Regions from separate parts of the Pseudoalteromonas sp. 4NS20-0020 genome, predicted to be linked through region 1. Evidence: predicted binding sites of a transcription regulator. Region 1 holds the regulator's gene; the other holds the start of a gene.

Evidence for each region. The regulator MetJ, encoded in region 1, represses methionine synthesis genes. The targets are predictions, from matches to a motif close to TAGACGTCTAGACGTCTA.
Region 2: metK (methionine adenosyltransferase) is a predicted target of MetJ. The motif match lies at 3,236-3,253, and genes of this name have one in related genera.

The regions. Positions count from the first base shown of each region.
Region 1 covers NZ_BAAJMI010000001.1:51,107-67,072, reverse strand. Annotated here, with positions in the region: gene metL (bifunctional aspartate kinase/homoserine dehydrogenase II) at 1-1,272, opposite strand, end outside; gene metB (cystathionine gamma-synthase) at 1,278-2,507, opposite strand; gene metJ (met regulon transcriptional regulator MetJ) at 2,707-3,027, shown strand; gene AC27JL_RS00255 (malic enzyme-like NAD(P)-binding protein) at 3,096-4,337, opposite strand; gene rpmE (50S ribosomal protein L31) at 4,958-5,173, opposite strand; gene priA (primosomal protein N') at 5,405-7,591, shown strand; gene AC27JL_RS00240 (SPOR domain-containing protein) at 7,612-8,139, shown strand; gene hslV (ATP-dependent protease subunit HslV) at 8,219-8,737, shown strand; gene hslU (ATP-dependent protease ATPase subunit HslU) at 8,749-10,077, shown strand; gene AC27JL_RS00225 (gamma-butyrobetaine hydroxylase family protein) at 10,143-10,517, shown strand; gene AC27JL_RS00220 (methyl-accepting chemotaxis protein) at 10,541-12,421, opposite strand; gene AC27JL_RS00215 (MJ1255/VC2487 family glycosyltransferase) at 12,530-13,561, opposite strand; gene AC27JL_RS00210 (phosphatase PAP2 family protein) at 13,558-14,097, opposite strand; gene rraA (ribonuclease E activity regulator RraA) at 14,303-14,800, shown strand; gene AC27JL_RS00200 (formimidoylglutamase) at 14,802-15,863, shown strand.
Region 2 covers NZ_BAAJMI010000001.1:475,739-491,704, forward strand. Annotated here, with positions in the region: gene rpiA (ribose-5-phosphate isomerase RpiA) at 1-601, opposite strand, end outside; gene AC27JL_RS02170 (5-formyltetrahydrofolate cyclo-ligase) at 655-1,251, opposite strand; gene AC27JL_RS02175 (hypothetical protein) at 1,272-1,820, opposite strand; gene metK (methionine adenosyltransferase) at 1,983-3,134, opposite strand; gene tkt (transketolase) at 3,440-5,431, shown strand; gene ppnP (pyrimidine/purine nucleoside phosphorylase) at 5,778-6,092, shown strand; gene hpf (ribosome hibernation-promoting factor, HPF/YfiA family) at 6,273-6,629, shown strand; gene AC27JL_RS02200 (NRAMP family divalent metal transporter) at 6,772-8,007, shown strand; gene AC27JL_RS02205 (GNAT family N-acetyltransferase) at 8,079-8,534, shown strand; gene AC27JL_RS02210 (GNAT family N-acetyltransferase) at 8,552-8,962, shown strand; gene AC27JL_RS02215 (Ig-like domain-containing protein) at 9,141-10,160, shown strand; gene AC27JL_RS02220 (YfaP family protein) at 10,165-11,337, shown strand; gene AC27JL_RS02225 (DUF3185 family protein) at 11,715-11,906, shown strand; gene AC27JL_RS02230 (vWA domain-containing protein) at 11,999-13,186, opposite strand; gene AC27JL_RS02235 (AAA family ATPase) at 13,188-14,036, opposite strand; gene AC27JL_RS02240 (DUF1653 domain-containing protein) at 14,089-14,313, opposite strand; gene AC27JL_RS02245 (DUF2947 domain-containing protein) at 14,374-14,853, shown strand; gene AC27JL_RS02250 (hypothetical protein) at 14,928-15,560, shown strand; gene ftsB (cell division protein FtsB) at 15,601-15,888, shown strand; gene ispD (2-C-methyl-D-erythritol 4-phosphate cytidylyltransferase) at 15,878-15,966, shown strand, end outside.

The DNA.
Region 1 (15,966 bases):
TTTATTAATAAGCTTATCGTGTAAAACACTGAGTATATCGCTATCTATAACCTGATCCGTTAATAGTAAAATGTATCCACTGTCTTGGTGAATAAAGCGCGGCTCGATGGCATGAGCATTTAACGTATCAATAGCCAATACATTCAATTTTGAAATATCATTAACAGGCGCTACAACCGCACAGCCATTTAAGCTCGACTCGCTAATGTTTGCTCTACCCTCAAAATAACTAACAACTTTATATGTTGAAGCAGAGGGGACAACTAAATAAGTTTCGCCATTTTGACTAAAGTGATGAATGCTGTGTTGAATCAGCTGGCTAACATCTGCGACTTCGCCTTCGGCCAGCTTTTCAACTGTTAATAAATCGATGTTGTTTAACGTGGTAATAAAACGCTTTTGTTTTACATTTCCTTCTTTAACTATATCTGTAGGCGTTGCTTGCACATCAAAACTACTACGAACAGATAGTTTTATATCGCTGTTTCTTAAAGGAGAAAGCGTTTTAGCGTGTAAAACAGGATTACCTAATCGCGCTAATAGGTTGGCTTGACCTCTACATACTTTATTGTATTTAACCGCTTTACTAACTTTGCGAGGGTCTGTGCTGTATACACCTTGTGTATCAGTCCAAATACACACCTGCTTAGCATGGCAGTAATTAGCGAGTAAGGTTGCACTATAGTCACTCCCATTGCGACCAAGTGTAACCGTGTCACCCAACGTATTTGATGCAATAAAGCCTGTGACAACATTAATGTAGTCTGGGGTTATAAACTTCGCACATTGCTGCGCATTTTGGGTATGTAACAATTGCCCATTATTTAATGTAAAAAGTGTTCGAGCATCAAGGTCACAAGCATTAATATTTAATTGCGTAAGGTAAAGCGCCAATAAGCGTGCAGACCAGACCTCACCATGAGCAAGCAAGGGAGCCTCTTTCAAGCCTTGGTTTTTTATCAATTCACTAATCGCTGTTAGTTCACTATGCAAAAGCCTTAAAGCAGTTCGCTTAAGATCTGCATGGAGTAACTGTGTGATTAAATCAGTTTGATGATTATTTAATTGCAGCAATATATCAGCAACGACATGCGTATCTTGTTGCTGATAGCTTTGCCATAACTTCACCAAAGTATCGGTTGTTTTTCCCGCCGCAGATACAACAACACAATCGCCCGGCTGAGTATGCTCTAAAATAATACTCGCAACTCGCTCATACCGTTGAGCCGAACTAAGGCTTGAACCACCAAATTTATGTACCGTTTGTGTCATATTGTTCACCAAAGCGCTGGATGAGCGGCACTTAATTTAATGTCACCGCCTGCTCCTTTGTTTAAATTTACTTTACTGCCTGGCTTTACAAGCTGAAACACGCGCTCTAAATCAGCTAATAAGTCGTTTATATCTTCTATACCTACTGAAACTCGAATAAGTGTATCGCCCACTCCCGCTTCAAGACGAGCTTTAGGCTCCATGCCAGCATGGGTCATGGTTGCAGGATGGCATATTAAGCTCTCTACTCCGCCCAAAGACTCTGCCAAGCTAAAGTCACGTAGGCTGGTTAAAAACGCCGCAGCATCATTTATGTCACCTTTAATATCAAAACTCACCATGCCACCAAAGCCTAGTTGCTGCGCTTTGGCTAATTCATGCTGTGGGTGTGATTCAAGACCAGGGTAATAAACTTGGCGAACAAATTCCGACTTTTCTAGGTATTTAGCAATCGCTAATGCGTTTTCTTGATGCTGCTTTAAACGCACATTTAGTGTTCGCAACCCGCGCAATGTTAAATAACTATCAAATGGCGCACCTGTAATACCTATATTATTCGCCCACCATGCCAGTTCATCGCCCAGCTCTTGTGAAGCGGCAATCACCGCACCGCCCACTACATCTGAATGACCATTGATGTACTTAGTGGTGGAATGTACAACTATATCAACACCAAATTTAATAGGGTTTTGTAATGCTGGTGATAAAAATGTGTTATCGGCAGCGACTAAAGCACCGCACTGTTTAGCAACATCGGTTATTGCTTTAATATCAGTTAAGCGTAGTAATGGGTTACTTGGTGTTTCTATCCAAATTAGCTTAGGCTTAATTGCTAAAATTTTATCTAAACTTTGTGCTTGTGTTAAATCTAAAACTTCTAGCTTGAGCAAACCGCGCTTTTGCAGTGAAGTAAATAAACGATAGCTTCCGCCGTAACAATCATGTGGGATCACTAACGTATCGTCATGATTCAGGATTTGCGTAGCCAAATGAACGGCAGACATACCCGTGGCAGTAATAATACCGCGTGCGCCACCTTCAAGCTCAGCCAAGGTTTCGGCTAAAATATCACGATTGGGGTTACCACTTCGCCCGTAATCGTATTGACGCTTTGTATCAAAGTCGGCAAACGAATAGGTGGTTGATAAGTAAATAGGTGCGACAACTGCGCCATGATGTTTGTCTGCTTCAACACCACTTCTTACTGCAATGGTTGCTTTATTTTTTTCGCTCATATTCGTCACCTATTTAATTTGGATGTTTAGACGTCTAAAAGAGTAATTTATCTTATTAAAGATGTCAAAACATTTAAAGCTCCAGATGGCTAAACAACTAGTATTTGACTATCTTTTTTAAATCGATAGAATTTCACGCATATTCATATGCATTGTAGTGCATATGAGCAATTATTAATCTGAGGCGACGATACATCTTATGGCTAAATGGAATGGTGAGTATATTCACCCATACGCAGAACACGGGAAAAAATCAGAACAAGTAAAAAAAATTACCGTTTCAATCCCACTAAATGTATTAAAGGTATTAACGGACGAACGCACGCGTCGTCAAATTAATAACTTACGTCATGCAACAAATAGTGAATTACTTTGTGAAGCATTTTTACATGCATTTACCGGTCAACCTTTGCCTAACGACGATGACTTACGTAAGGATAACGCCGAAAAAGTGCCTGAAGAAGTGAAAAAAATAATGCAAGAAATGGGGCTAGAAGTGCCTGTTTTAAACGAAGACTAAACGTAATTTAGACACAAAAAAACCTCAATTAATTGAGGTTTTTTTGTGTCTAAATTACGACTTAGTCGTTATTCCATATAGTTTTCTGGTAAATCAATTTGTGCAACACCTGACTCTACAGCAGCTATTGCAACCGCTTTTGCAATGCGTGGTAATAAACGAGGATCCATTGGTTTTGGAATAATATACTTATCACCAAACTCCAGCTTATCAACACCCGCAGCCGTCAGTACTTCAGCAGGTACAGGCTCTTTGGCAATACTTCTAATCGCTTCTACAGCTGCAATTTTCATTTCATCATTTATTGCACTGGCGCGTACATCAAGAGCACCGCGGAATATAAACGGAAAACACAGAACATTATTAACTTGGTTAGGGTAATCTGATCGACCCGTTGCCATAATTAGATCGTTTCGAGCAGAATGAGCCAGTGCAGGATCAATTTCTGGATCTGGGTTTGAACAAGCAAACACAACTGGTTTTTCTGCCATTAATTTTAAATCATCGGCAGCTAATAGATTAGGCCCCGATACACCAACAAATACATCTGCATCTTCAATAACATCTTGCAACGTGCGCTTGTCTGTATTGTTAGCAAAAAGTTTTTTGTATTCATTTAAGTCATCACGACGAGTATGAATAACACCTTTACGGTCAAGCATATAAATGTGCTCGCGCAAAGCACCACACTTAATTAACAGCTCCATACAAGCAACCGCAGCAGCACCAGCACCCAAACACACAATAGTCGCATTTTCGATAGACTTGCCTTGCACCTCAAGCGCGTTCAACATACCCGCAGCAGTTACAATGGCTGTACCGTGCTGATCATCATGAAATATCGGAATACTGCAACGCTCAATCAATGCTTTTTCTATTTCAAAACACTCTGGCGCCTTAATATCTTCAAGGTTAATTCCGCCAAACGTGTCGGCAATATTAGCAACTGTATTAATAAAGTCTTCAGTAGTGCGGTGTTTCACTTCGATATCAATAGAATCAAGGCCAGCAAATCGCTTAAACAGTAACGCCTTACCTTCCATTACAGGTTTTGAAGCAAGTGGGCCTAAATTACCTAAGCCTAAAATTGCAGTACCATTAGTGATAACCGCAACCATATTCCCTTTACCTGTGTATTTATAAGCGTTTGCAGGGTCTGCAGCGATTTCACGTACGGGTTCTGCAACTCCTGGGCTATATGCTAATGCGAGATCTTTTACCGTTTCAGCAGGCTTTGTTAGTTCAATGCTAATTTTTCCTGGAACGGGGTGCGAATGATAGTGTAGTGCTTGTTCACGAAAGTCTGACATAACGCGATTGTATCCTGCAATTAAAGTAAAAGTGAGAGGTGAAGTTTAGGCTACGATACCCTTATTATTTTTAAATTCCAAGCAATATCAGGTCTATCCTGTTATATGCTAGTTCGATTAATTTTAAGAGGTTTTTCAATAACTTTTGTAAATTATATCGACACTTTATAAATAAAAATTCATCCAATAACGGATTCTAAAGGCACAATTGTTCTTTCATTATTTTTTATAAAATATCTTAATAAAGTCCTATAAAAATAAGCAAAAATAGGCTTATTCACATACTTTAAAAACATATAACTTCACGTTAGCTGCATTTAACCACTTAGTTAAAAAATGAACTAATTAAAAATATAGAGAATAATTTGCGGTTTGTCTGTAAAGGTTTATGCATATTCAGAATAAGAACAGGAAATAGTTATGCATAGCAGGGAAATATGAAAATCGAGCAATAAGCTAAATAATTTGTTATTTAGTTGTCCTATATTAAAAAACATTGACGCCGTTCGTGTAACACTTAACTTTTTAAATCGAAACGTTATTACTATTAAATTGGTATAACTAAATTAAAAGCATAAAAAAAGCACCCTAAGGTGCTTAATTTAACGAGACAGCAAAAATTACTTCTTGCTACCAAGTGCACCGAAACGCTTGTTGAAACGATCAACACGTCCGCCAGTGTCTAAAACTTTTTGCTTACCAGTGTAAAAAGGGTGACACGCTGAACATACGTCAAGGTGAATGTCTTTACATAGAGTAGAGCTTGTTTCGAATTTATTGCCGCATGAACAAGTTGCAGAAATTACTTCGTACTTAGGGTGAATACCTTCTTTCATAGAAACCTCTAGTTAAGGCCGCATCGCTCTCCAAACCCGAAGTCTGGCACCATACGTCGTTAAAACAAATTTGTTGGTCGCGGATTTTATCCAACTACCATCAAACACACAAGCTATTATTAACTGTTTTGCTAAAAAAGTAGGCAGACACTTAAGCAAGCAATATTTGCTAGTAGGTTTTTAACGTTATTTTTAGTACATTACATCATTAATTTTATGAGTTGAGTTGCTATGTGTTTTGCTGAAGTCGCTATAAAAGTCCCCTTACCGCGCACCTTTGATTATAAAGTAGATAAGCAACTCGATGGCATGGCATCACCACTTAAACCGGGTATGCGTGTGTTGGTGCCTTTTGGTAACCAAAAAAAAGTCGCCGTTGTTTTAGCTATTAAAAGCATGACCGACGTCCCCGAAAACAAAATAAAATCCATCATCGAAGTCATTGATGACGCGCCTATTTTATCATCTGAACACATTGCGCTTTTGAGTTTTACATCTCGCTATTACTGTTACCCACTCGGCGAAACAATTCATATAGCGCTACCTAGTGCGCTGCGCCAAGGTGAGTCACCGGATAAAACCAGTATCAATATGGTTATGCTGACAGAAAAAGGATCAAAACTTCCGTCACTCAAAGCAAAAACTCAACTTAACTTATTAAAGCAACTTGCACAGTCAGGTAAATCATCATTAACCGAGCTCAAAGCACTCGGCTTTAGTAAAAAAACTATCGATAGCCTTATTGCAAAAGCGCTTGTTACACAAACCATAGAACATGATAATCAGTGGCAAAATACTGCACCAACAGTGGGTAGTAAGCCTACACTGAATAAAGAGCAAGCCGTAGCTTGCACTGCAATTAATCAAAGTAAAGGCTTTAACACGTTTTTATTAGAAGGGGTTACCGGTAGTGGTAAAACCGAAGTCTATCTTCAATGTCTTGAAGAAGTATTAAAGCGAGGTGAGCAAGCCTTAGTTCTTGTCCCCGAAATAGGCCTTACCCCTCAAACGGTAAACCGTTTTCGTCGTCGCTTTCCAGATACACCCATCATGTTATGGCACTCTGCACTTACCGATAACGAACGCCTACAAACATGGCGCTTTTGCGAAAAAGGGAGTTGCGCTATTGTAATAGGTACGCGATCAAGTATTTTTTTACCCTTTTTAAAGCTCGGTATGATTGTAGTTGACGAGGAACATGACTCATCATTTAAACAACAAGATACCCTTCGTTACCATGCTCGAGATTTAGCAGCTTATCGTGCATTCCAGCATAAAATCCCACTTATACTCGGCAGTGCTACTCCAGCGCTCGAAACCTTGCATAAAGCCATTAATAATAAGTACCAACTATTAAGCCTGACTGAGCGCGCTCAAACCTCAACCGATAACCAATTTAAATTACTCGACATGAAAGGCCAGCCCGATCAGGCGGGTATTGCTCACGCAAGCCTTGCTACTATGCGCCAACATTTAAATCGTGGTAAACAGGTTATGGTGTTTTTAAATCGTCGTGGTTTTTCACCTACACTTATTTGCCATGAATGTGGTTGGTTAAGTGAATGTAACCGTTGCAGTACTAGTGCCACGTTCCATAAAGCGATTGGTCAAATGATTTGCCACCATTGTGGCGACCAACATCAAGTACCTCATCAATGCCCTGATTGCGGGAGCACGCAAATATTCCCTAATGGTAAAGGGACTGAACAAATAGAAGAGTTTTTAACAAACGAGTTTCCTGATACGCCAGTAACCCGTATTGATCGCGATTCAACTCGTCGTAAAGGCAGTTTAGAAAAAGCCCTCGACGAAATTAATTTAGGTGGAGCGCGCATATTAGTTGGTACGCAAATGCTTGCAAAAGGTCATCACTTTGCTGATGTAAGCCTTGTCATAATTTTAGACGTAGACAGCGGCCTATATTCTTGCGACTTCAGAGCAACGGAACATTTAGCGCAGTTAGTAACTCAAGTAGCAGGACGTGCTGGTCGCTCAGGAGAGCCTGGCCAGGTGTTATTACAAACACATTTTCCCGAACATCCACTTTTACAAGATTTGGTCAATAATGGTTACCAAGATTTTGCACGCTTTGCGTTAAGCGAGCGTGATGACGCCGACTTACCTCCCATCACAAATATGGCTATAGTCCGTGCACAAGGGCTCAGTATTAAACTAGTCGTCGACTTTTTGACAGATTTGGTTCCAGTTAACGGGGTATCTGGTATACAATTGCTCGGTCCGATCCCTGCCCCATTAGAAAGAATTGCGGGTATGTATCGGTTTCAATTGCACATTCAAGCGCAAGATCGCCGCATATTACATCAGTATCTTGCGCAAATGGTTGATTATTTAAGCACCAGTAAACTTGCACAAAAAGTTCGCTGGAGTTTAGATGTAGACCCTATAGATATGATTTAGGTTAAGGCCAAAATAACGCTATGGCACAGCACGATTACATTAATAAAAAACCAAAAAATAGAAAAAACTCCAAAAAAGAACCTGCTAAAAAGCCATTCCCTTATCTTTTGGTAATTGTTGCAGCTTTGCTTGTGGGCGGTTTTGCCTATGGATTATGGTTTATTAAAAATAATGCCGACCCAGAACTTGTTGAAAAACAAACTAACCCAGCCGAAAAAGAAAAAATAGAAGTGGTCGTTCCTCGTGCGCCTGAATTTATAAAAGAAATCAGAAACCATGAAGTGCAAGTAGAAGTAAAAGAAATTGAACAAAAAGGTCCTTATGTTATGCAATGCGGCTCGTTCAGGACTCATGAACAGGCTGAATCGTTAAAAGCTAAAATAGCCTTTGCTGGTCTTATATCTGAAATAAGAGAAACCAAAGGCGAAACGGGTATTTGGTATAAAGTACGTTTAGGGCCTTATAAAACGAAGCGCCATGCAGAAAGTGATAAAAATAAACTCAAGCGTGTCAAAGTCGTCGGCTGTGGAATTTGGGGCTGGACTTGAAAATAAACCATTCACCCATATAACCTCATCATAATCGTTTTTAACGAGTTGCCCCTGCAACTCGATGATGAGGAATAACATGACCACTATTGTAAGTGTACGCCGCGACAACAAAGTTGTAATTGGTGGCGACGGCCAAGTTTCATTGGGTAATACCGTAATGAAGGGTAACGCCCGTAAAGTTCGACGCCTTTATAATGGCAAAGTAATCGCAGGTTTTGCCGGCGGTACTGCTGATGCCTTCACCCTGTTCGAACGTTTTGAAAGCAAACTAGAAATGCATCAAGGTAATCTCACCAAAGCTGCTGTTGAAATGGCGAAAGATTGGCGTAGTGACCGTGCACTCAGAAAGTTAGAAGCCCTGTTAGCTGTAGCCGATGAAACGGCCTCTTTAATTATCACCGGTAACGGCGACGTCGTTCAGCCAGAAAATGACTTAATTGCCATTGGTAGTGGTGGTAACTTTGCCCAATCGGCCGCAACCGCGTTATTAGAAAACACCGATTTAAGCGCTCGTGAAATAGTAGAAAAAAGCCTAACTATTGCAGGTGATATCTGCGTATTTACTAACAACTTCCAAACTATTGAAGAATTATAATAGGAACCGCTATGTCTGCTATGACCCCAAGAGAAATTGTTCACGAGTTAGATCAACATATTATTGGCCAAGCTAACGCAAAAAAAGCCGTTGCTATTGCACTTCGTAATCGCTGGCGCCGTATGCAATTAAACGATGATTTACGTGCAGAAGTAACGCCAAAAAATATTTTAATGATTGGTCCTACAGGTGTTGGTAAAACAGAAATTGCGCGCCGCTTAGCCAAACTTGCTAATGCCCCTTTTATTAAAGTAGAAGCAACCAAGTTCACCGAAGTGGGTTATGTTGGTAAGGAAGTTGAAACCATCATTCGCGACTTAGTTGAAGTGTCTATTAAAATGACACGTGAACAACAAACTAAAAAGTTTAAACACCGCGCAGAAGAAGCGGCCGAAGATCGTATTTTAGATGCACTTTTACCACCTGTTAAAGATCAATACGGTGAAACTCAGCGTGATGAAAACTCATCAACACGCCAAACATTCCGTAAAAAGCTTCGCGAAGGTCAACTAGACGATAAAGAAATTGAAATCGATTTAGCACAAATACAACCAAACGTAGAAATTATGGCGCCTCCTGGTATGGAAGAAATGACCAACCAGCTACAGGGCATGTTTCAAAACATGGGTGGCGATAAGCGCACTAAGCGCAAGCTCAAAATTAAGGAAGCCTTTAAGTTACTAACCGAAGAAGAAGCGGGCAAATTAGTAAACCCAGAAGAGCTAAAAGAGCAGGCTATATTTGCTGTAGAGCAAAATGGTATTGTGTTTATCGATGAAATAGACAAAATTTGTAAGCGCGGAGATTCATCGGGTCCAGATGTTAGTCGAGAAGGTGTACAACGCGATTTACTTCCGCTTATTGAAGGTTCAACAGTAAACACTAAGCACGGTATGGTTAAAACTGACCACATGCTATTTATTGCCTCTGGTGCATTCCAAATGGCTAAACCATCAGACATGATCCCTGAACTACAAGGTCGCTTACCTATTCGCGTTGAGCTTGAAGCGCTTACTGCAAACGACTTCAAACGTATACTTACAGAGCCTCATGCATCACTCACAGAGCAACAACGCGAGCTACTTAAAACAGAGCAAGTTGATGTTCAGTACAGTGATGACGCTATTGAGCGTATTGCAAAAGCTGCATGGCAAGTTAACGAGAAAACCGAAAATATTGGTGCTCGTCGTCTTCATACGGTGATGGAAAAGCTAATGGAAGAAATTTCATACGATGCGTCTGAGCAAGCTGGGTCGTCAGTAGTTATTGATGCAGCTTATGTTGAGAAACATTTAGGTGCACTAGTTGAAGATGAAGATTTAAGCCGCTTTATTCTTTAATTGGTACCATAAGTAGTTATACTAAAAGCCTCCATATTGGGGGCTTTTTTAATGGGATACAAAACATGAAACACGTAACAAAAGTGCATTATCATAGCGTGAGCAAAAATTTAGATGTTTACTTTGACGATGATAGTAAAGCCGTATTTAGTTGTGAATTTTTACGTGTTCACTCTCCATCAGCAGAGGTACAAGGCCATGGCTCTGGCCCTATGAAGCTGGTTTTAAAAAAGCAATCAGTCGGGATAAAAAAAATAGTCCCGGTTGGGCATTACGCACTGCGCCTAGATTTTGACGATGGCCATAATAGCGGGTTATTTAGCTGGAACTATTTTGCTAAGCTGCAAGAACAGCAGACTCAGTTGTGGAATGAGTATTTAGAACGTGTGAGCGAAAACACAAAAAACAAAGACAGTGTGCCAATAAAGTTTATTCCTTAAACTTTATTGGCTCTTTAATAAATTTAGACTTTAAATTTATCTATCGCAGCATATAGTACGCGACCTTGCTCAGATACCTCTTCACTAGTTTGCGCGTTACGCGATGCATGCTCTGATGCATCTTGTGCTATATCTCTAATACGTACCACGTTTTTATTAACCTCTGATGCAACTTGGCTTTGCTCATCAATAGCAACGGCAATTTGTGTACTCATTTCCATAATGGTTTGTACATCTTCAGTAATAGCACCCAACAACTCACCCGCTTTAATTGCCTGAGATGCACTTTCATCACCTTGTGAGCGACATTGGTGCATAATGCTTACAACTTCCTGAGTACGTTGCTGTAGGGTATTAATAATCCCTTCGATTTCACTTGTAGATTCTTGCGTACGCTGGGCTAGCGAGCGTACTTCATCAGCAACCACCGCAAAGCCGCGACCTTGCTCACCAGCACGAGCAGCTTCAATTGCCGCATTAAGCGCAAGTAAGTTAGTTTGTTCTGCAATACCACGAATAACATCAAGCACCGAGCCAATCGTTTCACCGTCTTTTTCTAGTTGAGACACCACATCAGATGCACTGCCTAAAGATCCAGACAATTCTCTGATATGGTTAACGGTTGATTCAACTTCGCTACGGCCTTGTTGAGCACTCAAGTTTGTAGACTCCGCTTTTTTAGCCGCCGCTTCAGTATTGTGTGAAATATCCTGAATAGTCGCTTGCATTTCTGTTGCTGCGGTAGCAACCATGTCAGCTTCGTGTAATTGCTCTTGCATACCTGAACTTGTGGCTGCTGTGCTCTCAGATAAATGATCTGTTGCTACATTGAGTGTGTTTAATGCGCCATTTACTTCGTAAATCAGGTTTTTAAAGTCACCTATTAAACTATTAAAGTCAGTCGTCATGATAGTGATTTCATCTTTACCTGTTTGCTCTATCATTACGCTTAAGTCGTTATTGCGCCTAATGTCATTTATGCTGTGATAAACGCGTTCAATAGGCACAATAATAGAGTGGCTAGTAAAATAAACCAATACTAAAACAATAACGCCTGCAATAACGAAAATAGTAATTGCCAAAAACTGTGCCTCACTTACGCTGTTTTTAACATGAGTTACTGTTTCCTCAACAATTTGGCTAACAACAGTGTCACTTTTTGACACGCTTTCTCGCATTTTACCAAGAGCTCCTGACTCTAAGTTTACCCCTAATTCAACTTGGGCTTTTACCAGCGCCTGAAAAGAACTTTGATAAGTAGCAATTAAACTATTGAGTTGTGATTTGGTGTTTGAGTCTATCGTTGAACGAGAAAGGCTTTGTTCAAGCTTAGTAATTGTGTCGTCAAAACGGGGGAGATACTTGATATCTAAACGCAGCATAAAATCCTTTTCAGCACGTCTTAATTGCAACATAAGCACGAGCAACTCATCGCTTTGCTGCTCGTTAAGCAAGGTTTCTACTTTATGCACAGCACTTCTTAGGTCACCATAAAGAGCGTCTTTTGGATTTAAGCCTATTTTTCTTTGAAGAGAGACTACGTTATTAAAATCGCTATTATATTTAGCAACTAAGCTTTTTAGCTGAATTGCTTTCTGAGTATCTATACTTAAACTAGCCATTAAAGCCTGTAATTCAGCTAACTTTGTATCCAGGACTGCATACTCTTTTTCGAACGACTCTAAAGAGCTCTCTGTTTTGTAAAACAAAAAGTTTTTTTCATGCTTTCTTAACTCTAATTGCTGAATATTCAGCTCTTTCGCTAGCTGTATAGTCTGATTTAATTTAAGATTTTCCTTTCCCTCAAAAATAGTTACACATAATAGAATAACCATTGCTAAACCAACTACCAAAGCATTAAGTTGCAATCGCCTCTTAATCGTTAAATTTTCTAAAAAACTCATTTCAAACACCTTTGGTTAATATGCAACCTTATTATAGACTAATGTCCTAATCTGCTTTTATTTTTTTTAGCTTTTTGCAAACTGGTCATACCTGAAAAATGTATGGCATTACAAATTAACACTTCCCCATAAACCTCTGTGTAGTAATTGAGTTTTATGCCACTGTTTTTGTAATAACCAATCTACAAGTGGTTCAGGGTCGCTAGGGTAATTAATTTGCCTGTTTTGAGGTGCATTATTCCAGTCATCTAATGCTTGTGGATTTAAGTAATTCATTACATGAGCCATTCCCATAGTGAGTAATGTTTGTGCATTTTCACTTTGTTCAAACTGGCCATCTAACGGCTTTAGTAATAACTTTTTACCCAACTTTAATGCCTCACTGGCAAGTTCAAACCCGGCATTACCAATCACGCCGCTTGTATTGGCTAAATCATTTAAAAAGTCAGATCTTGAAGGCGAACGTAAATGTATATTACCCAGCGATCTATTTTGCGCATCGGGGTGATAACAATAAAACTCTTTTTCGGGAAAGTCCTTTAGATAGTCAATAATGCTAGCAAGGTTTTCAAAGGGTAAGTACACCAACACTTTGTTAATAATCGCAACAGGATTACTATGTTCATGATGTGCAATAAAGGGTGGAATAATGTTTTCAGCAAATGGCTGCCAATGAACCCCCAAATACGTATCAGCAGGTGCATAATATTTTATTAACGACTTACGTAAAATACCTCGGCTAAACATAGGAACACTGTTAGATAAAAAAGCCGCCTGGTGACTGATACCAACCACAGGAACACCCGCTCGTTTAGCTGCCCATGCAGTAATTGGCTCGAAGTCATTAAGCACAAAGTCATACTGTTTTACATCGAACGATTTAATGTCTTTCACTAACTTACAAATACGCGCATTTTTAACGGTTTGAAGGCTTTTTACTTGCCCGTTTTTAGTATTAAACGACAGCCCTCTAAAGCTTTTATAGTTCGCAAAGTCGTGCATATCAAAGTAATCTTTATTTGCACGTCCTGAAAAAACATAATCAACGTCAATATTTAGTTTTTTAAAGCAGCTAGCCATAACACGGGCCCGTGTTATATGGCCATTCCCAGTACCTTGAATACCGTATAATATTTTCATGCTGGCACCACTAGTGCCAATGCAAATAACCCACATGAACTACCTATCAGTGCACCAATAATAATATCAGCAGGATAATGGACCCCCAATACCACTCTCGATATTGCCACACCACCAGCCCAGCCTAAAAATAGCCATACATACTGAGGGAAAAAGTGACACAAAATAATAGCAACTAAAAAAGCGGCAGCACTGTGACCTGACGGTAAGCTAAACTTGTCACTCGGTACTATATAGGCATTGGTTACTAAACAATCGCATGGCCTTATTCGTGCAAAATACTTTTTAGCTAAAAAGTAAATGGGCCGCTCAATAATAAAGCCAAGCATTATTGCGATTGGTAATAGCTGGTGCAGCTCGTTTTTACTAAGCCACCACACACCTGCACATATAACTAAATACAATCCGCCGTCACCACTTTTAGATAATCCAAACGCCATTTTTTTTAGCCACTTAGGTGAGTTACAATTAAACAAAGTTAAAAATAATCGCTCGTCAAACTGAGCTACTTTTTTAAGTATATTATTATTTCCCATTGCTTATTCCTCATCGCATAATATATGAACACTGATTTAGCTTAGGTGTTGTAAATAACAATTGAGTGACGCTTTTAAGACACTATTGTTGCCATTCTTGATTTACTCCTTGTTTTGCTTAAATTTACTACGATTAAGTCGTTGTTATTGGTTATAAGGCAGGTATACTGAGTTATAAATTAATGTACCTTTTGAGGATAAAATAATGGATTACAGCACTTCTGATTTATGTGACCACTTTGCTGACGTGGTTGACGTGCTAGAACCAATGTTCATCAACTTTGGTGGTCGACACAGTTTTGGTGGCCGCATTAAAACGGTTAAATGTTTTGAAAATAATGAACTGATCCGCGAAATACTATCTCAAGACGGTACAGAACAAGTGCTATTAATTGACGGTGGTGGCTCTACTCGCCGTGCACTTATTGATATTGAACTTGCTGAACTAGCTTTTGAAAACAATTGGAATGGCATTGTTGTGTACGGAGCTGTCCGCCATGTGGATGAGCTAGAAGAGCTTGATGTAGGTATTCAAGCCATAGCATCAATCCCTGTGGCTGCCGACAGCGAAGGCGCTGGCGAAAATGGCATTGGTGTTAACTTTGCTGGTGTGTCGTTTTTCGATGACGACTTCATCTATGCCGATAGCACGGGTATTGTGCTATCTGCTGAAGAACTTGAGTTGGAAGTTGTAGAAGTATAACGTGATCCCTCAGTTAAAAGTATATGATGAAAGCGCGGTTAAAGCTTTATGCTCTACCCGCGCAAACGAAAAAAAAGCATGGCAAGCCATGTCTTTACTCGACACTCACGTAGATGTTCAACAAGCCCTTGTTGATGCCGCTGAGTTTGGTATGCGCTATGTGCTTTTAGGCATATGTGAAGACATTGGCCCTAAAGCCAATTTAGGCAATGGTGGAGCAAGTGAAGCCTGGCCTGCTTTTTTATCTAAGTTTTTAAACCAACCCCATAATCAATTTATTGCCACTCAAAAAGTGTTGTTACTTGGCGAAGTACACGTTGATGACTTAATGGAGCAAAGTAACCTCCTAAACAACAAAAACCCTGAACAACTTCAGCAACTACGTTTGCTATGCCAACAGTTAGATGAGCGCGTAGAAAGTGTATTAAATCTAATATTTAAAGCGGGTCTTGAGCCAATTGTGATTGGTGGCGGGCATAATAACTCCTTAGGGATTATTCGTGCACTTAGTGGTTCACAGCATACACCAGTCAATGCAATAAACTTTGACCCTCATGCTGACTTTAGAGAATGCGAAGGACGCCACAGTGGCAATGGGTTTCGATATGCTTATAACGAGAAGCTACTCAATAATTACCATGTTATTGGCCTACACGAGCAGAAAAATAACCAAGCAATTATTGATGCCATGACGCAGGCAAACTTCACGTTTGATAGCTACCAGTCACTCAAAGTAAAACGCGACATAACGCTTACTCAGTCTATTGATAAGGCTATTAACGGTTTTGATTCATTACCCCTAGGTATTGAAGTAGATCTAGACAGTATTACATTTATGCCTGTAAGTGCCTATACATGCTGTGGGTTTAGTGTCAGCGACACTGAACATTTTATATATAAAGCAGCAAGTAACCGAAACGCTAAATACTTACACCTATGTGAGGCATCACCGAGCCAACACCCAAACGGACCTGAAATAGGTGCCACACATGTAGGACAAGTGATCAGTGCATTGGTAAATAGCTACTTACTGGCAAAAGAAAGCGAGTGCTCATTCAAATAAATTTGATCGTGATGTGGGGCTATAAATTAATAGATAATGTAACCTTAGCTGCATTACTCTCCTGTATTACAACCTTGAAACGTCAGTGAGTTAGCGCAAAACG
Region 2 (15,966 bases), 420 kb from region 1:
GCATCGCAAATAGGCCATTGGTAACTACGCCAACAATTTGATTTATATCTGTCTCAAGTTGCTTAGCATTGGTAATATTTAAATTATATACGTCTAAAATAACGTTACCGTTATCGGTAACCACACCTTGGCGGTAGACTGGGTCGCCGCCTAACTTTAATAACTCACGTGCTACGTAGCTGCGCGCCATTGGAATAACTTCAACTGGAAGCGGAAATTCCCCCAATGTGTCCACTAGTTTGGTGTCATCAACAATACACACAAACTGCTTAGCAACTGCAGCCACAATTTTTTCACGGGTAAGTGCAGCACCACCGCCTTTAATCATTTCGTTTTGAGCGTTAATTTCATCCGCGCCGTCGATGTAAACATCGAGTGCATCGATATCGTTTAGCTCAAATACTTCAATACCGAGCTCTTTTAAACGCGCTGTAGAAGCTTCAGAGCTTGATACTGCACCTACCAAAGTGTCTTTAACTGTGCCAAGGGCATCAATAAAGTGATTAACGGTTGAGCCTGTGCCTACACCTACTATCGTGTTTTCTTTTACAAACTCGAGTGCAGCCCATGCTGCTGCTTTTTTTAATTCGTCTTGTGTCATTATTTTGTGCTCATGTATGTCAAACGTGTGCTGCAAGTATGCGAATAATCACATCACCAGCAGTAATTTTTGTTGGGTGTTATTATGGTTTTAAGCGGTACGTCCCAAGACTCTATTGGCAATACATCAACTTTTTGGCACTCATGTGCAAGGCCTATAAGTCGTGGTTTTTGCCAGTTTTCATCGTGTAAACGAGCCAGTGTTCTATCGTAAAACCCACCTCCCATTCCTAAGCGATTACCTTGATTATCAAATGCAACTAATGGCATAAGTAAGTAGTCCAGCTCGGGTAAAGGGCATATTTGACTGCAATTTAGCTTAGGTTCAAAGATACCATAGCGATTTGCCTTCATGGGTGAGTTTTTCTCATAGCGTTGAAACAGCAAAGTGGCGCCATTAAATGGGTGTATTACTGGTAGGTAAATAACGTGATTTAAGTTCCATAATTCTTTAATTAACAAGGAGGTATCAAGCTCTCCGTCGTTACTTAAATAAATGGCGATATGTTGATTTTTAGCTGTTTTTTTTGTTTTTAAGTATTGAATAAAATTCATACTTAAAGATTGAGATGCTAAATTTTGCTGTTCATTAGACAAATTATTACGTAATTCGCGAATAGATTTTCTTATTTGGGCGCGTAAATCGCTCATTTTTCAAACTTACCAACTAATTAAAAAGCAAATAAAGCAGGAAACGCCAAGTACACCGCAAGTATAATAAGCAACGTAACAACTGTAGCTATTAACGAATAAAGCAATGCATTACTGCGTTTTTTAGGCGGAGTTATTAGCTCCTCGTCCAGTAATAGCTCTTCGTCTTGCCATTCGTCTTCATCTACTTCAGGGTTTTTTGTTTGGTTTTCAGGTAAGCGCTGCTCTAGGTCTTCGAGTTTTTCTTCTAGCCTGATTAAACTGCTAGTTATGTAGTCTAATGCGTCAAAAATACGCTCATCTCGCTGGCTATCACTTACCGTTTGAGTGGTTTTTTCAGTATTTTTCGATACAGCTTGGAGTTTACTTTTAATACCCATTCCAACAAGTAGCTTAGCTTGTTTTAATGCTTTGTTTTTATCACTAGGCGCAAATAAAGGCTTACCTTTAAAAAATAAGGCTACTTTTTCTTCTGAGATTTTTAGTTTTGCCGCCAGTGTTGTACACGCTGTTTTTGAGTCAACGTTATCAGCGAGTCCAGCAAACATAACGCGAAAGTTATCGGTCATTTAAATATCCCTAAAGCTTTATAATTAAATGAGTATATACCTAAAGTATAAAAAAGTTCGAGGACCAATTAATAGTTATTTTTTAAACTATGAATTAGCGTTGCGTTACATAATTGCTAGCTATAAAAAAGGCCCTTAAAAGGGCCTTTTTTTGCTTTAGTCTTAAAGACCCGCTGCTGCGCGAAGTGCGTCAGCTTTATCTGTGCGTTCCCATGGGAATTCGTCACGGCCAAAGTGGCCGTAAGCTGCAGTAGGAAGGTAGATAGGGCGCTCTAAATCAAGCATTTGAATTAAGCCGTAAGGGCGTAGGTCAAAATGTTCACGAATTAATTCGATTAAACGTGCTTCTTCTAATTTACCAGTACCAAAGGTTTCAACACTGATAGAGGTTGGCTCAGCAACACCTATTGCGTAAGATACTTGTAATTCACACTTATCAGCAAGGCCAGCAGCCACTACGTTTTTAGCCACGTAACGTGCAGCGTATGCAGCTGAGCGGTCAACTTTTGATGGATCTTTACCAGAGAAAGCACCACCACCGTGACGTGCCATACCGCCGTATGTATCAACAATGATTTTACGACCTGTTAAACCACAATCACCCATTGGACCACCAATTACAAATCGGCCTGTTGGGTTAATAAAAAACTTAGTTGCGCTTGTGATTAGTTCAGCAGGAAGTACTGGCTTGATGATGGTTTCCATCACAGCTTCTACTAAATCGTTTTGAGAGATGTCTTCGCTGTGCTGAGTTGACAAAACAACCGCATCAATACCTACTGGCTTACCGTTTTCGTATGCAAAAGTAACTTGAGATTTTGCATCTGGACGTAACCAGTTAAGCTCGCCGCTTTTACGTACTTGTGCTTGACGTTGAACTAAACGGTGAGAATACGTAATAGGTGCAGGCATTAACACTTCAGTTTCGTTACATGCGTAACCAAACATTAAGCCTTGGTCACCAGCGCCTTGTTCTTCTGGGCTAGTACGGTCAACACCTTGGTTAATGTCTGGAGACTGTTTACCAATGGTGTTTAAAATTGCACACGAGTCAGCATCAAAGCCCATATCTGAGTGAGTGTAGCCAATTTCACGTACTGTTTTACGCGTAATCTCTTCTATATCAACCCATGCGCTAGTAGTGATTTCACCACCAACCATAACCATACCTGTTTTCACGTATGTTTCGCACGCAACGCGGGCATGAGAGTCTTGCTCTAGGATAGCATCAAGAACCGCATCAGAGATTTGGTCGGCGATTTTATCCGGATGACCTTCAGAAACAGATTCAGAAGTAAATAAATGTTTTGCCATTGTAATTATGCTCACAAATATTGCGCTTCACAAACGTCGGTATTAGCGCTAAAAAATTAAGGGGCGTATTTTATCTAAAACGAAACACCTTGCATAGTGTTTTTACGCCTAGACGTCTAAATTAAATTAGTTATGACATTATGGTCTTAAAAAATATTCATAATACCTCATTTTTATAGGGTTTTTAATTGCACACAGCCCCCACAATAAGTAAGAATGGTCGCAATAAAAGTGCTCTTGTAACTTGAGTACATAAACGAACACATAAATACCCGCGCAAATACATATATAAGGTAGGAGAATTCATGCCATCTCGCAAAGAACTTGCAAATGCTATTCGCGTCTTGTCAATGGACGCAGTACAAAAGGCCAAATCTGGTCACCCTGGAGCCCCTATGGGCATGGCTGATATCGCAGAAGTATTATGGCGCGATTATCTAAAACATAATCCATCAAATCCAGAGTGGGCAGACCGAGATCGATTTATACTGTCAAACGGCCACGGTTCAATGCTTATCTATTCTTTATTGCACTTAAGTGGTTATGATTTACCGTTGGACGAAATTAAAAACTTCCGTCAAATGCACTCTAAAACACCAGGCCACCCAGAATACGGTTATGCGCCAGGTATCGAGACCACTACGGGCCCTCTAGGCCAAGGGATCACAAATGCGGTAGGCATGGCAATTGCTGAAAAAGCGCTTGCGGCACAATTTAACCGTGAAGGTCACGACATTGTTGATCATCATACCTATGCATTCATGGGCGACGGTTGTTTAATGGAAGGCATTTCGCATGAAGCCTGTTCGCTTGCCGGCACATTAGGCCTAGGCAAGCTGGTTGCTTTTTGGGATGACAACGGCATTTCTATTGATGGTGAAGTTGAAGGTTGGTTTAGCGATGACACACCTGCACGTTTTAAAGCGTACGGCTGGCACGTAATTAGTGACGTTGATGGCCACGATAGCGATGCAGTAAGTGCTGCAATTAGCGAAGCAAAAAGCGTGACTGATAAACCAACACTAATTTGTTGTAAAACAATTATTGGTTACGGTTCACCTAATAAATCGGGTAGCCACGACTGTCACGGTGCACCACTTGGCGATGACGAAATTAAAGCATCGCGTGAGTTTTTAGGTTGGACGGGCGATGCATTTGAAATCCCTGAAGACATTTACGCACAGTGGGATGGAAAAGCTAAAGGCCAAGAACTTGAATCAAGCTGGGACGAAAAGTTTGCAGCCTATGCAAAAGCATTCCCAGAGCTTGCAGCTGAGTACAAACGCCGTACAAATTCAGATTTACCTGCCGACTGGGCTGAAAAGTCACAAGCGTATATTGAGCAGTTACAAGCAAACCCGGCAAATCCAGCATCTCGTAAAGCGTCACAAAATGCATTAAATGCATTTGGTCCATTATTACCAGAATTTATGGGTGGCTCTGCCGATTTAGCAGGTTCAAACTTAACAATTTGGGAAGGCTCTAAAGGCCTAACAGCGGACGATGCAAGTGGTAACTACGTTTACTACGGTGTGCGTGAGTTTGGTATGTCGGCAATTATGAACGGCATTGCACTTCATAAAGGCTTTATTCCTTACGGTGCAACGTTCTTAATGTTTATGGAATACGCACGCAATGCGGTTCGTATGGCTGCATTAATGAAGCAACCAAGCATTTTTGTATACACGCACGATTCAATTGGTTTAGGTGAAGATGGTCCAACTCACCAACCAGTAGAGCAAATTGCCAGCATGCGTTTAACGCCTAACCTTTATAACTGGCGCCCGTGTGACCAAGTTGAGTCAGCAATTGCATGGCAACAAGCTATTGAACGTAAAGACGGTCCTACATCGTTAATATTCACACGCCAAGGTCTTGAGCAACAGGCGCGTGACGCACAACAGCTAAGCGACGTCAAAAAGGGTGGTTACATCCTTAGCTGTGACGGCAACCCAGAGCTAATTATTATTGCAACCGGTTCTGAGGTGCAATTAGCACAAGATTCAGCTACTGAATTACGCAGCCAAGGTAAAAAGGTACGTGTTGTATCTATGCCATGTACTGATGCATTCGAAGATCAATCGCCTGAGTACAAAGAAAGCGTATTACCAGCAAGCGTTTCTCGTCGCGTAGCGGTAGAGGCAGGTATTGCTGATTATTGGTACAAGTATGTAGGCCTAAATGGTGCCGTAGTCGGTATGACCACCTTTGGTGAGTCTGCACCAGCTAACGAGTTGTTTGAGCACTTTGGCTTTACGGTTGAAAACATTGTAAGTAAAGCAAACGCACTTTTTTAATCGTTTTTGATTAAATAAGTTAAGTAACTTAAAACCCGCCAATGTGCGGGTTTTTTTATGCCCATATATGAAACAACTTCATCTTATACCAATCCGCTTAATTAAATGATCTATTTTGAGGATAGATAAACGTGTTGATAGCTAGGCAAAAAATTCGTTATTTAGTTGTTCTAAATGAGGGTTTTTTAACGCAGATAGCGACACTTTTAGCCCCTAAAAATGATTAAGTATTATTGCGAATTGGTATTAAGCGTTACTGCTTTTCTTGCAAGAAAGTAAGCTATCAGGCAAGGTAGTGCGATAAAATTTATAAATAAAGATCTTTAAATTAATAGCAGGAGCTAAAATGTCTCAGTTTGAAAATGTAAGCGTAGTTAAAAAGGCCAACGTGTATTTTGACGGAAAAGTGTCAAGCCGTACGGTTGTATTTAGCGATGGAACTACCAAAACATTAGGCTTTATGCAGCCGGGTGAATTTGTATTCGATACCAGTAAAAAAGAACTCATGGAGTTGTTAGGTGGCCAGTGGGATATTTTATTACCAGGGGCAAGCGAGTGGAAAACGTTTTCTGCGGGCGAATCGTTTAATGTAGATGCTAACGTAAGCTTTAAAGTAAAAGTAAGTGATTTTGCCGACTACTGTTGCTCGTACACAGATTAATAGCTAGCACAGCTAGACGTCTGAAAGCCCATGGTTTATGGGCTTTGCATAAACTTTGCGCAACACATGATTTAAATCACCAAAAACCGCAAATAAACCTCAAATATCTCTCTTTTTTCCTTGTGTTAATCTAAATAGCCCCCAATACTATTTATGAGGTAACAAATAAAAGGATACCCTATGAAAATTAATCTTTCTGGTCACCATGTTGAAGTTACTGACTCTATTAGAGAGCACATCAACGAAAAATTTTCTAAAATTGAGAGCCACTTTCCATCACTTATTTCTCTCGATATGATCTTGTCTAAAGAGCATCATAAAATCCAAGCCGAAATTAGCACTAATTACGAAGGTGCGCGAATATCAGTAAAAGGGGAAAACGAAGTAATGTACCCAGCTATTGCAAGCGCAGCTAAAAAACTCGATGCAGCACTAAAACATCGAAAAGGGCAAATAAAAGCAAATTTACACGAAAAGCCTGTAAGTACAACGCCAGAAATAGCGCACGAAATCATCCAAGAGATGGAACTAAAATAATATTTAGTCCCAAAGTACTATAAAAAAGAGCCTTATGGCTCTTTTTTATTGCCTTTAATTTAGGTAAGTTATGCAGCCTTCGGTGTTATTAATTGTGAAAATTAATAACCAGAGTGAATAACACACATAATTTGAGAAATTAATGCAGCAAACACACACTTCTTGGAAATCTCACATAGGCGCACTAGGCCCTGGCATTTTAATGGCAACCGCAGCAATTGGTGGGTCTCACTTAGTTGCATCTACTCAGGCTGGCGCGCTATTTGGCTGGCAACTATTTTGGTTAATACTGGCTGTTAATGTATTAAAATATCCGTTTTTTCGCTTTGGTATGGAATACACCTTAGCCACTAAAAACAGTTTAGTAGAAGGCTATAAAAACAAAGGCCCGGTGTATTTTTATAGTTTTATTGGCTTGAACATACTGGCAGCAGTTGTTAATACCGCAGGGGTATTACTACTTACCGCCAGCTTACTGCATTACGCACTGCCTGCAGTGATAGAGGTAACCCTGCTATGTTGGATATTGCTCGGTGTTTGCTTAACCATATTATTGTTAGGGCACTTTAAGGCGCTCGACAGCGTTGCTAAAGGCATTATGGGGTTATTAACACTGGCTACTGTTATTGCGCTGGTTATTGCGTTTAGTAATGGCCCAATGGCGCCAGCTGACTACATTGGCCCGTCACCTTACGAACTTGCTATGCTCAGCTTTATGGTCGCGTTAATGGGCTGGATGCCGGCACCAATAGAAATATCGGCCCTCAGCTCGCTATGGCTCAAAGAAAAACAAACTCAGCAAACGGTTACTAAAAGCCAAGGCTTGTTTGATTTTAACGTAGGCTATTGGCTAACAGCCTGCTTAGCATTGGTATTTTTTAGCTTAGGTGTGCTGGTGCAATATGGGCAAAGCAGCAATATAGAACTTGGTGGGGTTGCCTTTGCTAAACAGCTCATAGACATGTACGCACTGACTATTGGTGAGTGGGCAAGGCCGCTGGTATCAGCCATTGCGTTTTTGTGTATGTTTGGCACTACGCTCACCGTGCTTGACGGCTACGCACGTACACTTAACGAGTCACATAAATTACTTGGTTTTAAGCAATCTAAACACAGTTTAAATATTTGGTTAGTACTGCAAGCCGTTGCCGGTATGGCCGTTATTTTATTTTTTAAATCGGCCCTGGGGCCAATGCTTACTTTTGCCATGACACTTGCTTTTGTCACTACCCCCGTTTTTGCATGGCTTAACTTTAGCCTAGTGCGCTCAGAGCCTGCCATTAAACACAGCGTATTATTGCGCAGCTTAACGTGGTTAGGCTTAGTGTACTTAGTTGGTTTTGCTGTTGCGTTTGTAGTGTGGAAACTAGCAGTCTAAATATAGCTATTTACTTTAGGGCTTTAATTAAAGCCCTAAAGCATTAAATTCAAGGGTTAAATGGGGTATAAATGGATATTAGAACAGACGCGCTTTCAAACCCACACATTATAAAGCTACTACAAGCGCATCATAACGATATGCTAAAACACTCCCCAATTGAGAGCGTACATGCACTTGATGTGACTAAACTCACTCAGCCCGACATAACCTTTTATAGCTTATGGATTGATAATAACTTAGCGGGTGTTGGCGCATTAAAAGTGCTCAATGCCACGCATGGCGAAATTAAATCAATGCGTACATCAAGTAACTATTTGCGCCAAGGCATAGCGGCTAAGCTACTTACGCATATTATTGAGCAAGCAACACTGCGAGGGTATAAAAAACTTAGCTTAGAAACCGGCACTGCTAAGGCATTTGTACCCGCACAAAAGCTTTACACTCAATTTGGTTTTAAAGAGTGTGAACCGTTTGGGAATTATGAGCCAGACCCGTATAGCTTGTTTATGAGTAAATTCCTTTAAAGTGAGTAGAGGATATTATGGCTTATAAAGTTGAACTTAAAGCTCCAGCACTGGATGAATTCGCTAATTTACGTAAACAAGTAAAGTGGCAAAACCCTGACTATAAAACATTAAAAGCAAGCATCGAAAACTCACTTTTTTGGGTCACTGTATACGACACTGATAAGTTAATAGGCACTGGGAGAGTGATTGGTGATGGCGCAATGTATTTTTATATTCAAGATATAATTGTTGCGCCAAGCTATCAAAAACAAGGCATTGGTCATTTAGTTATGACCCACATTGAAAACTACTTAACCAACACTTGTTCTAATGGCGCTACAGTAGGTTTATTAAGTGCTCACGGTAAAGAAAGCTTATATACACATTATGGTTATGTAAAACGTGATGGCGATAGTTTAGGGTTTGGAATGTGTAAGTTTTTTTAAATAGTATAAAAAATTTCGCAGATAGAGAAATCACCTTTAACCTTTTCTTTCAATGCTTTTAAGTTGCTAAACTTATTTACAAAGATCTCATTTTTCCATATCTACTTGTTAAATAAAGGTTGTTTTAATGTTTTTTTATGATTAATATCTTTGCCGTTGATAAATATAAGGAAATATAATGGAACATCAATTTAAACTCAAATCCCTACTTGTTTTACCTCTTGTAACTATTTTAACCGCATGTGGCTCTTCAGATTCAAATGAGAAAGCGACTAATAATGAAGTTGCTATTGTAAATAATGCGCCTCAAATAACATCTGAAGCGGTAACCTCTGCTATCGAAGACAATACTTATACTTATTTAGTTGAAGTTCAAGATGATGGAGATGATTTGACGTTTACACTCAGTTCATTCCCAGAGGGTATGTCTATATCTGAAACAGGCTTAATTGAATGGCTTCCTACCGAAGGAGTATTAAGCTCAGGTGAAGTAGTTGTTGCCGTTAATGACGGGGAAAATGATAATGTAATTCAATCATTTGAAGTAGTCGTTACTCCGGTTAATGATACCCCTGTATTATCCCTCATACCAAATCAAACAGTTAAAAGTGGGGATGATTTTAGTTTTCAATTAGTTTTGACTGATCCTGACGATAATATAGAAAATGGTGACTTCTCGTTTTCAGTTTCCCCTGAAATTGAAGGAATGGAAATAGATCAAAACGGTCTAATTACTTATCAAGCCAGAGCTTCAGAGACAACTGAGTATAACTTAACAGTTGAAGTGAGAGATGGACAAGAAGATGGAGTATTACCTGTAAGAGCTTCATTCATACTTGATGAGCAATTCTTTCAAGGTATTTCAGCGGTTATAAAAAATTACTACACTGAAGATGTAATTCCAAATGCAGATGCTTTTTTGACGAATGGTAATGAAATCCTAGCTGATTCGGTCTCTGATGAAAATGGGATTGTTACATTTTCTATCCAAGATATATACATTACTGAACGCATGTCTATTATCAGTGACGCTTCTGGCTTTGCTGAGATGGCTATAGGCTTAAATGAAGAGCAAATAGACTTGTCTAATAATATCTTATTACAACCTGTTCAGGCTGAGATATCGTTTGATCCTACTATCGAGAATAATCTTTCAGTTGAGGACTTTGTACTTGTAGAGTTACCTGCTAACAGCTAACAGCTTGCAGCGAGCGGATGGGACTTTAGCTACAGGACTCGTCAATGCAGAGCTTACAATTATAAACCCTGCTATTGATATTAACCTTATGCCCGGTGAAATGATTACTAAAGATGTTAATGGAGAGATTAAACCTATTGAGTCTTTTGGAGCGATAACGGTTACTTTTGAAGATGCTGATGGCGTTGAACTTAATTTGACTGAAAATATGCAAGCCAAAATAAATATTCCAGCTGTTGGTGAGCTAGATGGAACGGTTCCTTTATATTACTTTGACAATAACTCTGGCCTTTGGATAGAAGAGGGGCAGGTTGAGTTAGTATCTGGACCACAAGGAAATTACTATTCCGGAATGGTTTCCCATTTTACTACATGGAATGCTGATCGGATATATGAAACTATTTTTATAAATGGTTGTATTGAAGACAAGGATCAAAATCGACTTGAAGGTGTACAAATTAATTCAGAAGGCAGGGACTATATAGGTTCGTCATCAGCGGTTACTGATGAAAATGGCGACTTTTCAATACCTGCAAAGATGAATAGTACTGTTCTTATTTCATCTTCGGCTGGTATTCAAAGTCGTACATTTTCTATTGATACTTTTAATACTGATATTACTCTAAGTGAGTGTGTTGTTTTAAATGAAGCATTTACTAAGATAAAGTTAAATTGGGGATTAATGCCAACTGATTTGGATTCTCATTTATGGGGGCCTTCAAGTACGAACGGCGAACAGTTCCATATTTATTTTGGAAATGAGCAAGTAATAGTAAACGACGTAGTTATGTTTTTAGACGTTGACGATGTCACTAGTTATGGCCCTGAGGTGATCTCTATACCAGAGTTTGCTTTACCAGGAACATACTCTTACAAAGTACATAATTATTCTGGTACTCCAGAAATTGACTCTGATACGACTAAGGTTGAGTTATTAATTGACGACCGTAGGTATGTGTTTACTCCACCTAGTGAAGGTGCAGATGAAATGTGGCATGTTTTTGATTTAATTGTAAGTGAAGTAGGGAATGTGCAAGTCAATAAGGTAGATATATTTGAACCTTATTACTTTTATTCGAGTAACTCTTTAGTTCCAAACTCTAATATTGAGCCAAAAATTAAGTATTATGAAAGCATTTATAATAAACTGATAACTGGTAAGTATTACGCTAAGTAATATATTTACGAGCCTCTTTTATTAAGGGGCTCGCTTCTAAATATTTAACTCATATAGCCCTTTATTTTCAATAAACTCCTCGACTGCGCAATTGAAACCGTAAACTAACATTTATTGTTATAACTCTGTTTATTATACCTGACTACACTTGCGATGATTAAAATGTAGAGTTATTCAGAGGGTACTGTTGGTTAGCAATCTGTATATATTGGATGTAAATAATAACTTCAAAGGTTGTATTTTTACACTTAAAAAATAGTTATGACTTTCTATATTATCTGTTCAAGTTACGTTAACTACCTAAGGTGTGCGTTAACTATATAGCGGTGTTGCTACTTAACTGATTCAGGTAAATAGTAGTAATATTTGGAGAAAAAATGAATAATAAAACTTTAGGAATAGTACTTGTAGTAGTTGGCGCAGCATTAGCTACGTGGGGCTACAATGTTTACGATGCAGCTGCGTCGCAAATCAGCAGAACATTAAGCGGCGATACGCCAATGGAAGCGTGGGCTGGTATGGTCGGTGGCGCTATTTGTGTTCTAGTCGGTATTTCACGGTTAAAGTAAATTAGTCATATTAGATTTCTCAACAAAATCCCCCCCATTTTATTGAGAATATATCTTTATAATTTAAGAATGCATTTTATTAATACTCAGTATTAACTCAGATCTTTTATCGCTCTACTTATCCCATCTAAGCTCAGCGCGTACATGCGATTGTTCATTAGCTCTTTTATAAAGCCAATTGATTGATAATACGGCCAGTGTTCAACCGGTTGTGGGTTGAGCCACGCTACTTTATCGAAATGGTTAGTTATGCGTGATAACCATGCACTGCCGGGCTCTTCGTTGTAATGTTCTACTGAGCCGCCAGGGTAGGCTATTTCGTATGGGCCCATAGTGGCATCACCCACAAATATGACTTTGTAGTCGCTGGTAAATTTATTAATCAGCGTCATGGTGTCTATTACGTTTGAATGGCGGCGTTGGTTATCCTGCCAAACGTGTTCGTATAAACAGTTATGAAAGTAGTAAAACTCTAAATGCTTAAATTCACTGTGGGCTGCGCTAAATAATTCTTCGCAGGTATGAATGTAGTCATCCATTGAGCCGCCAATATCAAACAGCATTAATACTTTTACCGCATTGTGGCGCTCTGGTGCCATTTTTACATCTAGCATGCCGCCTTGCTTGGCGGTTGCGCGAATGGTCTCGTTTAAATCCAGGGTGTCACTTGCGCCGGTGCGGGCAAATTTGCGTAGCTTTTTAAGGGCGAGTTTTATAGTGCGTGAGCCAATTTCGCGATCTGAGTCTAAATTGCGGTATTCGCGCTTGTCCCACACTTTTACCGCTTGGCGATTGCGGTTGCCGTCTTGTCCTATACGCACGCCCTCAGGGTTATAACCATACGCGCCAAAAGGAGATGTACCGCCGGTGCCTACCCATTTATTACCGCCTGCGTGGCGTTTTTGTTGCTCTTCTAAACGCTCTTTCAGGGTTTTCATAAGCTCGTCGAGCCCACCCATGGCTTTTAGTTGGGCTTTTTCTTCATCGCTTAGGTTTTTTTCAAACTCTTTACGTAGCCAATCTTCAGGTAAGTTGTGCTGTTGCTTTAAACTTTCGAGTAAATCAAGGTCGGCAATACCGCTAAAGTAGTCGCTAAAGGCTTTATCAAACCTATCAAAATGGGTTTCGTCTTTTACCATTATGGTGCGGGCCAAATGGTAAAAGGCATCTACGTCGGCAAATATAACGCCTTTTTTTAAGGCGTTAATTAAATCGAGTAGTTCGCGCAGGCTTACCGGTAAACGGTATTCACGTAATTTGAAGAAAAACGCAATCAACATATTAACGGCGGCTCATAAACGCAAGTTTTTCGATGAGGCTTATGTCTTGCTCATTTTTAAGCAGTGCGCCAAACATCGGCATTAAGCCGCCTTTTTGGCTTTTGTCGTGCAATGTTTTAGCGTCTATATCCTCTGCCATTAAAAGTTTTAACCAATCTAGCAATTCGCTGGTGGAGGGCTTCTTTTTAAGGCCGTTTGCTTCACGTAAGTTAAAAAATACTTCTAATGCTTGGCGTACTAAATCTTGTTTAACGTTAGGGTAGTGCACATCAACAATTTGCTGCATTTCTTCGCTGCTTGGAAAGTCAATATAATGAAAAAAACAGCGGCGTAAAAAGGCATCAGGCAGCTCTTTTTCGTTATTTGAAGTGATGATCACAATAGGGCGCTCTTTTGCGATAATGCGCTCACCTGTTTCGTAAACGTGAAACTCCATTTTATCAAGCTCAAGCAGTAAATCGTTTGGGAACTCGATATCGGCTTTATCTATTTCATCAATTAAAAGTACAGGGCGTTTGCCGTTAAGCTCGGCATAGGTAAATGCTTGCCACAGCTTACCTTTAACAATGTAGTTGCCAATATCATGCACGCGCTCATCGCCTAATTGGCTGTCACGCAAACGCGATACGGCATCGTATTCGTATAAACCTTGCTGTGCTTTGGTGGTCGATTTAATGTGCCACTGAATAAGCTCGGTGTTTAAACTTTTCGCAAGCTCTTCGGCCAACATTGTTTTGCCTGTACCAGGTTCACCTTTAATAAGTAATGGTTTTTCAAGCATAATAGCAGCATTTACAGCCTGTTTTAGCGAGCTGCTTGCGATGTAATTGTCAGTAGAATTAAATTGCACGGTGTACCCTTGTCTGGTCTGAGCAGTATTGAATGGGGTTATAATGCCACAGTTAATCTGCAGGTCCAAGGTAGGCAAAACGAGGTATAGTTTTGCCCTCTTTTTCAACGGTTTCTAAAAACATACTAAGTGGTCGTGCCCAAATACCGAACTCACCATATAAGGCTTGGTATATCACCAATTGTTCGTCTGTTTCGCTATGTGTTGCCTGGTATAAAACTTTGTACTGCGGGCCTTTGTAGTGTTGATATAAACCCAGTTTTAGTGCTGTAGTCATGCTTCAATCTCTTGTATAATTTGTGTTTGCACTTTTAATGCTAACTAATTTGCCAATATTATGAACTATATTTCGTTAGATGATTACAGAAAAGCGTGGGTTTTTCGCCATAAAGACATTCCGGTATCAAGTGATGACGCAGCTAAAATAAAACCAATGAGCGACGAGCGCGCTGCTGTACTTTGGAGCACAATGGTAAGCCGGGAGTTTGACCACCCCGACTTTTTTGATGACAGTATGTGGTGCGGTCAAGATAAAAGCTTTAGTGATGAAGTTAACTGGGAAGCAGCTTGGGAAAATGGCGATGCTTTACCACCTCAAGAAATTTTAGAGTTTTTAGGGTGGGAAGCAAATACCACGGTATATTTTTGTATGGCGCGCGATAATGTTATTGAAACAACGTTTGACGTATTTAAACGTAATTGGCAAAACTTTATGTTTTTAGCCGATGGCAGTTTATTAGTTGGTAAAAAGCGCAACAGTGTTGTGCAATTTTTAGAGTCGGGTAAAGCTAAGTTAGGTGAAAAACCAAGCGCTTAATTTATTATGTGTGCTTAAAAACTATTCAGCACTATGTTATAAAACAGTTATCTGAATGTTTTTGAGTAAAGCAATTGGTCGCGAAAAATCAGTCACTTGGTGAACAGCAGCAAGTTGAAATTTGGCAAACTGATGCGCAAAAGGCGCTTTATGCGCAGTTGTGCAATGCATTTTATCAGCGAGAAGTTCAGCGGTTAGTCGCCGAACCTAATGCCGATAAGCTGCGTAGGCAGTTAAAAAGTTTGCCTTATTACATTGAACGAGCTGCATCGCTTGTAGTAAATGGGCATTCGCCATTTACGCTTGATGCACAAAATGGCTCGTGGCTCGAAAAACAAAAAGCAACACCGCCCGATGTAAATAAACAAGCCAATGAACTTTTTTTTCAAGCGCATGCCAAAGTGGGACTAATTGTTCCGGTGATAGTAAACCAGTACGACAAATTACATCTTAGGATAGACAGTATTGATCAGGTGTCTGAAAACAAGTTGCATTGCAACGAGCTAGGGTGGTTTGATTTTTTAGGCAACGGCCTAGAGCAGCAATATGCACAACTTTTAAAGCCAAGTAAGTTGAGTTTAGCTGCAGCGTGCTGTGGGCATCAGTGGCAGTTTTCAAAGCGTTGCACACCACGTGTATTATCACTACGTGAAATGCTACTGGCAGGGAACATTAATTGGCGCAATATAAAACGCCCATTAGCTTAGTTAAGTTAAAACTTTTAAATTATTAAATAAGGAGTGTTAAATGCGTGTTTTTCAAGTGTGCTTAGTGTGCTTAGCACTGTTTGTTCAATACAGGTTATGGTTTGGTCAAAATGGTGTGCAAGATTACTCGCGCTTAAAAGGGGCGGTGGCAACCCACCAAGACACTAACGAAAAGTTGATAAAACGTAATAAAGTGCTCAAAGCCGACATAGAAGATTTAAAGCTTGGCCTTGAAGGCATTGAAGAACGTGCCCGAAACGAATTAGGAATGATTAAGCCGGACGAAACATTTATTCGTGTTTTACCGGGCAACCAATATGAGAAATAAACAAACTATCGTTGCGATTGTACCCGCAGCAGGTGTAGGCAGCAGAATGCAGCACAATGCACCTAAACAATATATACA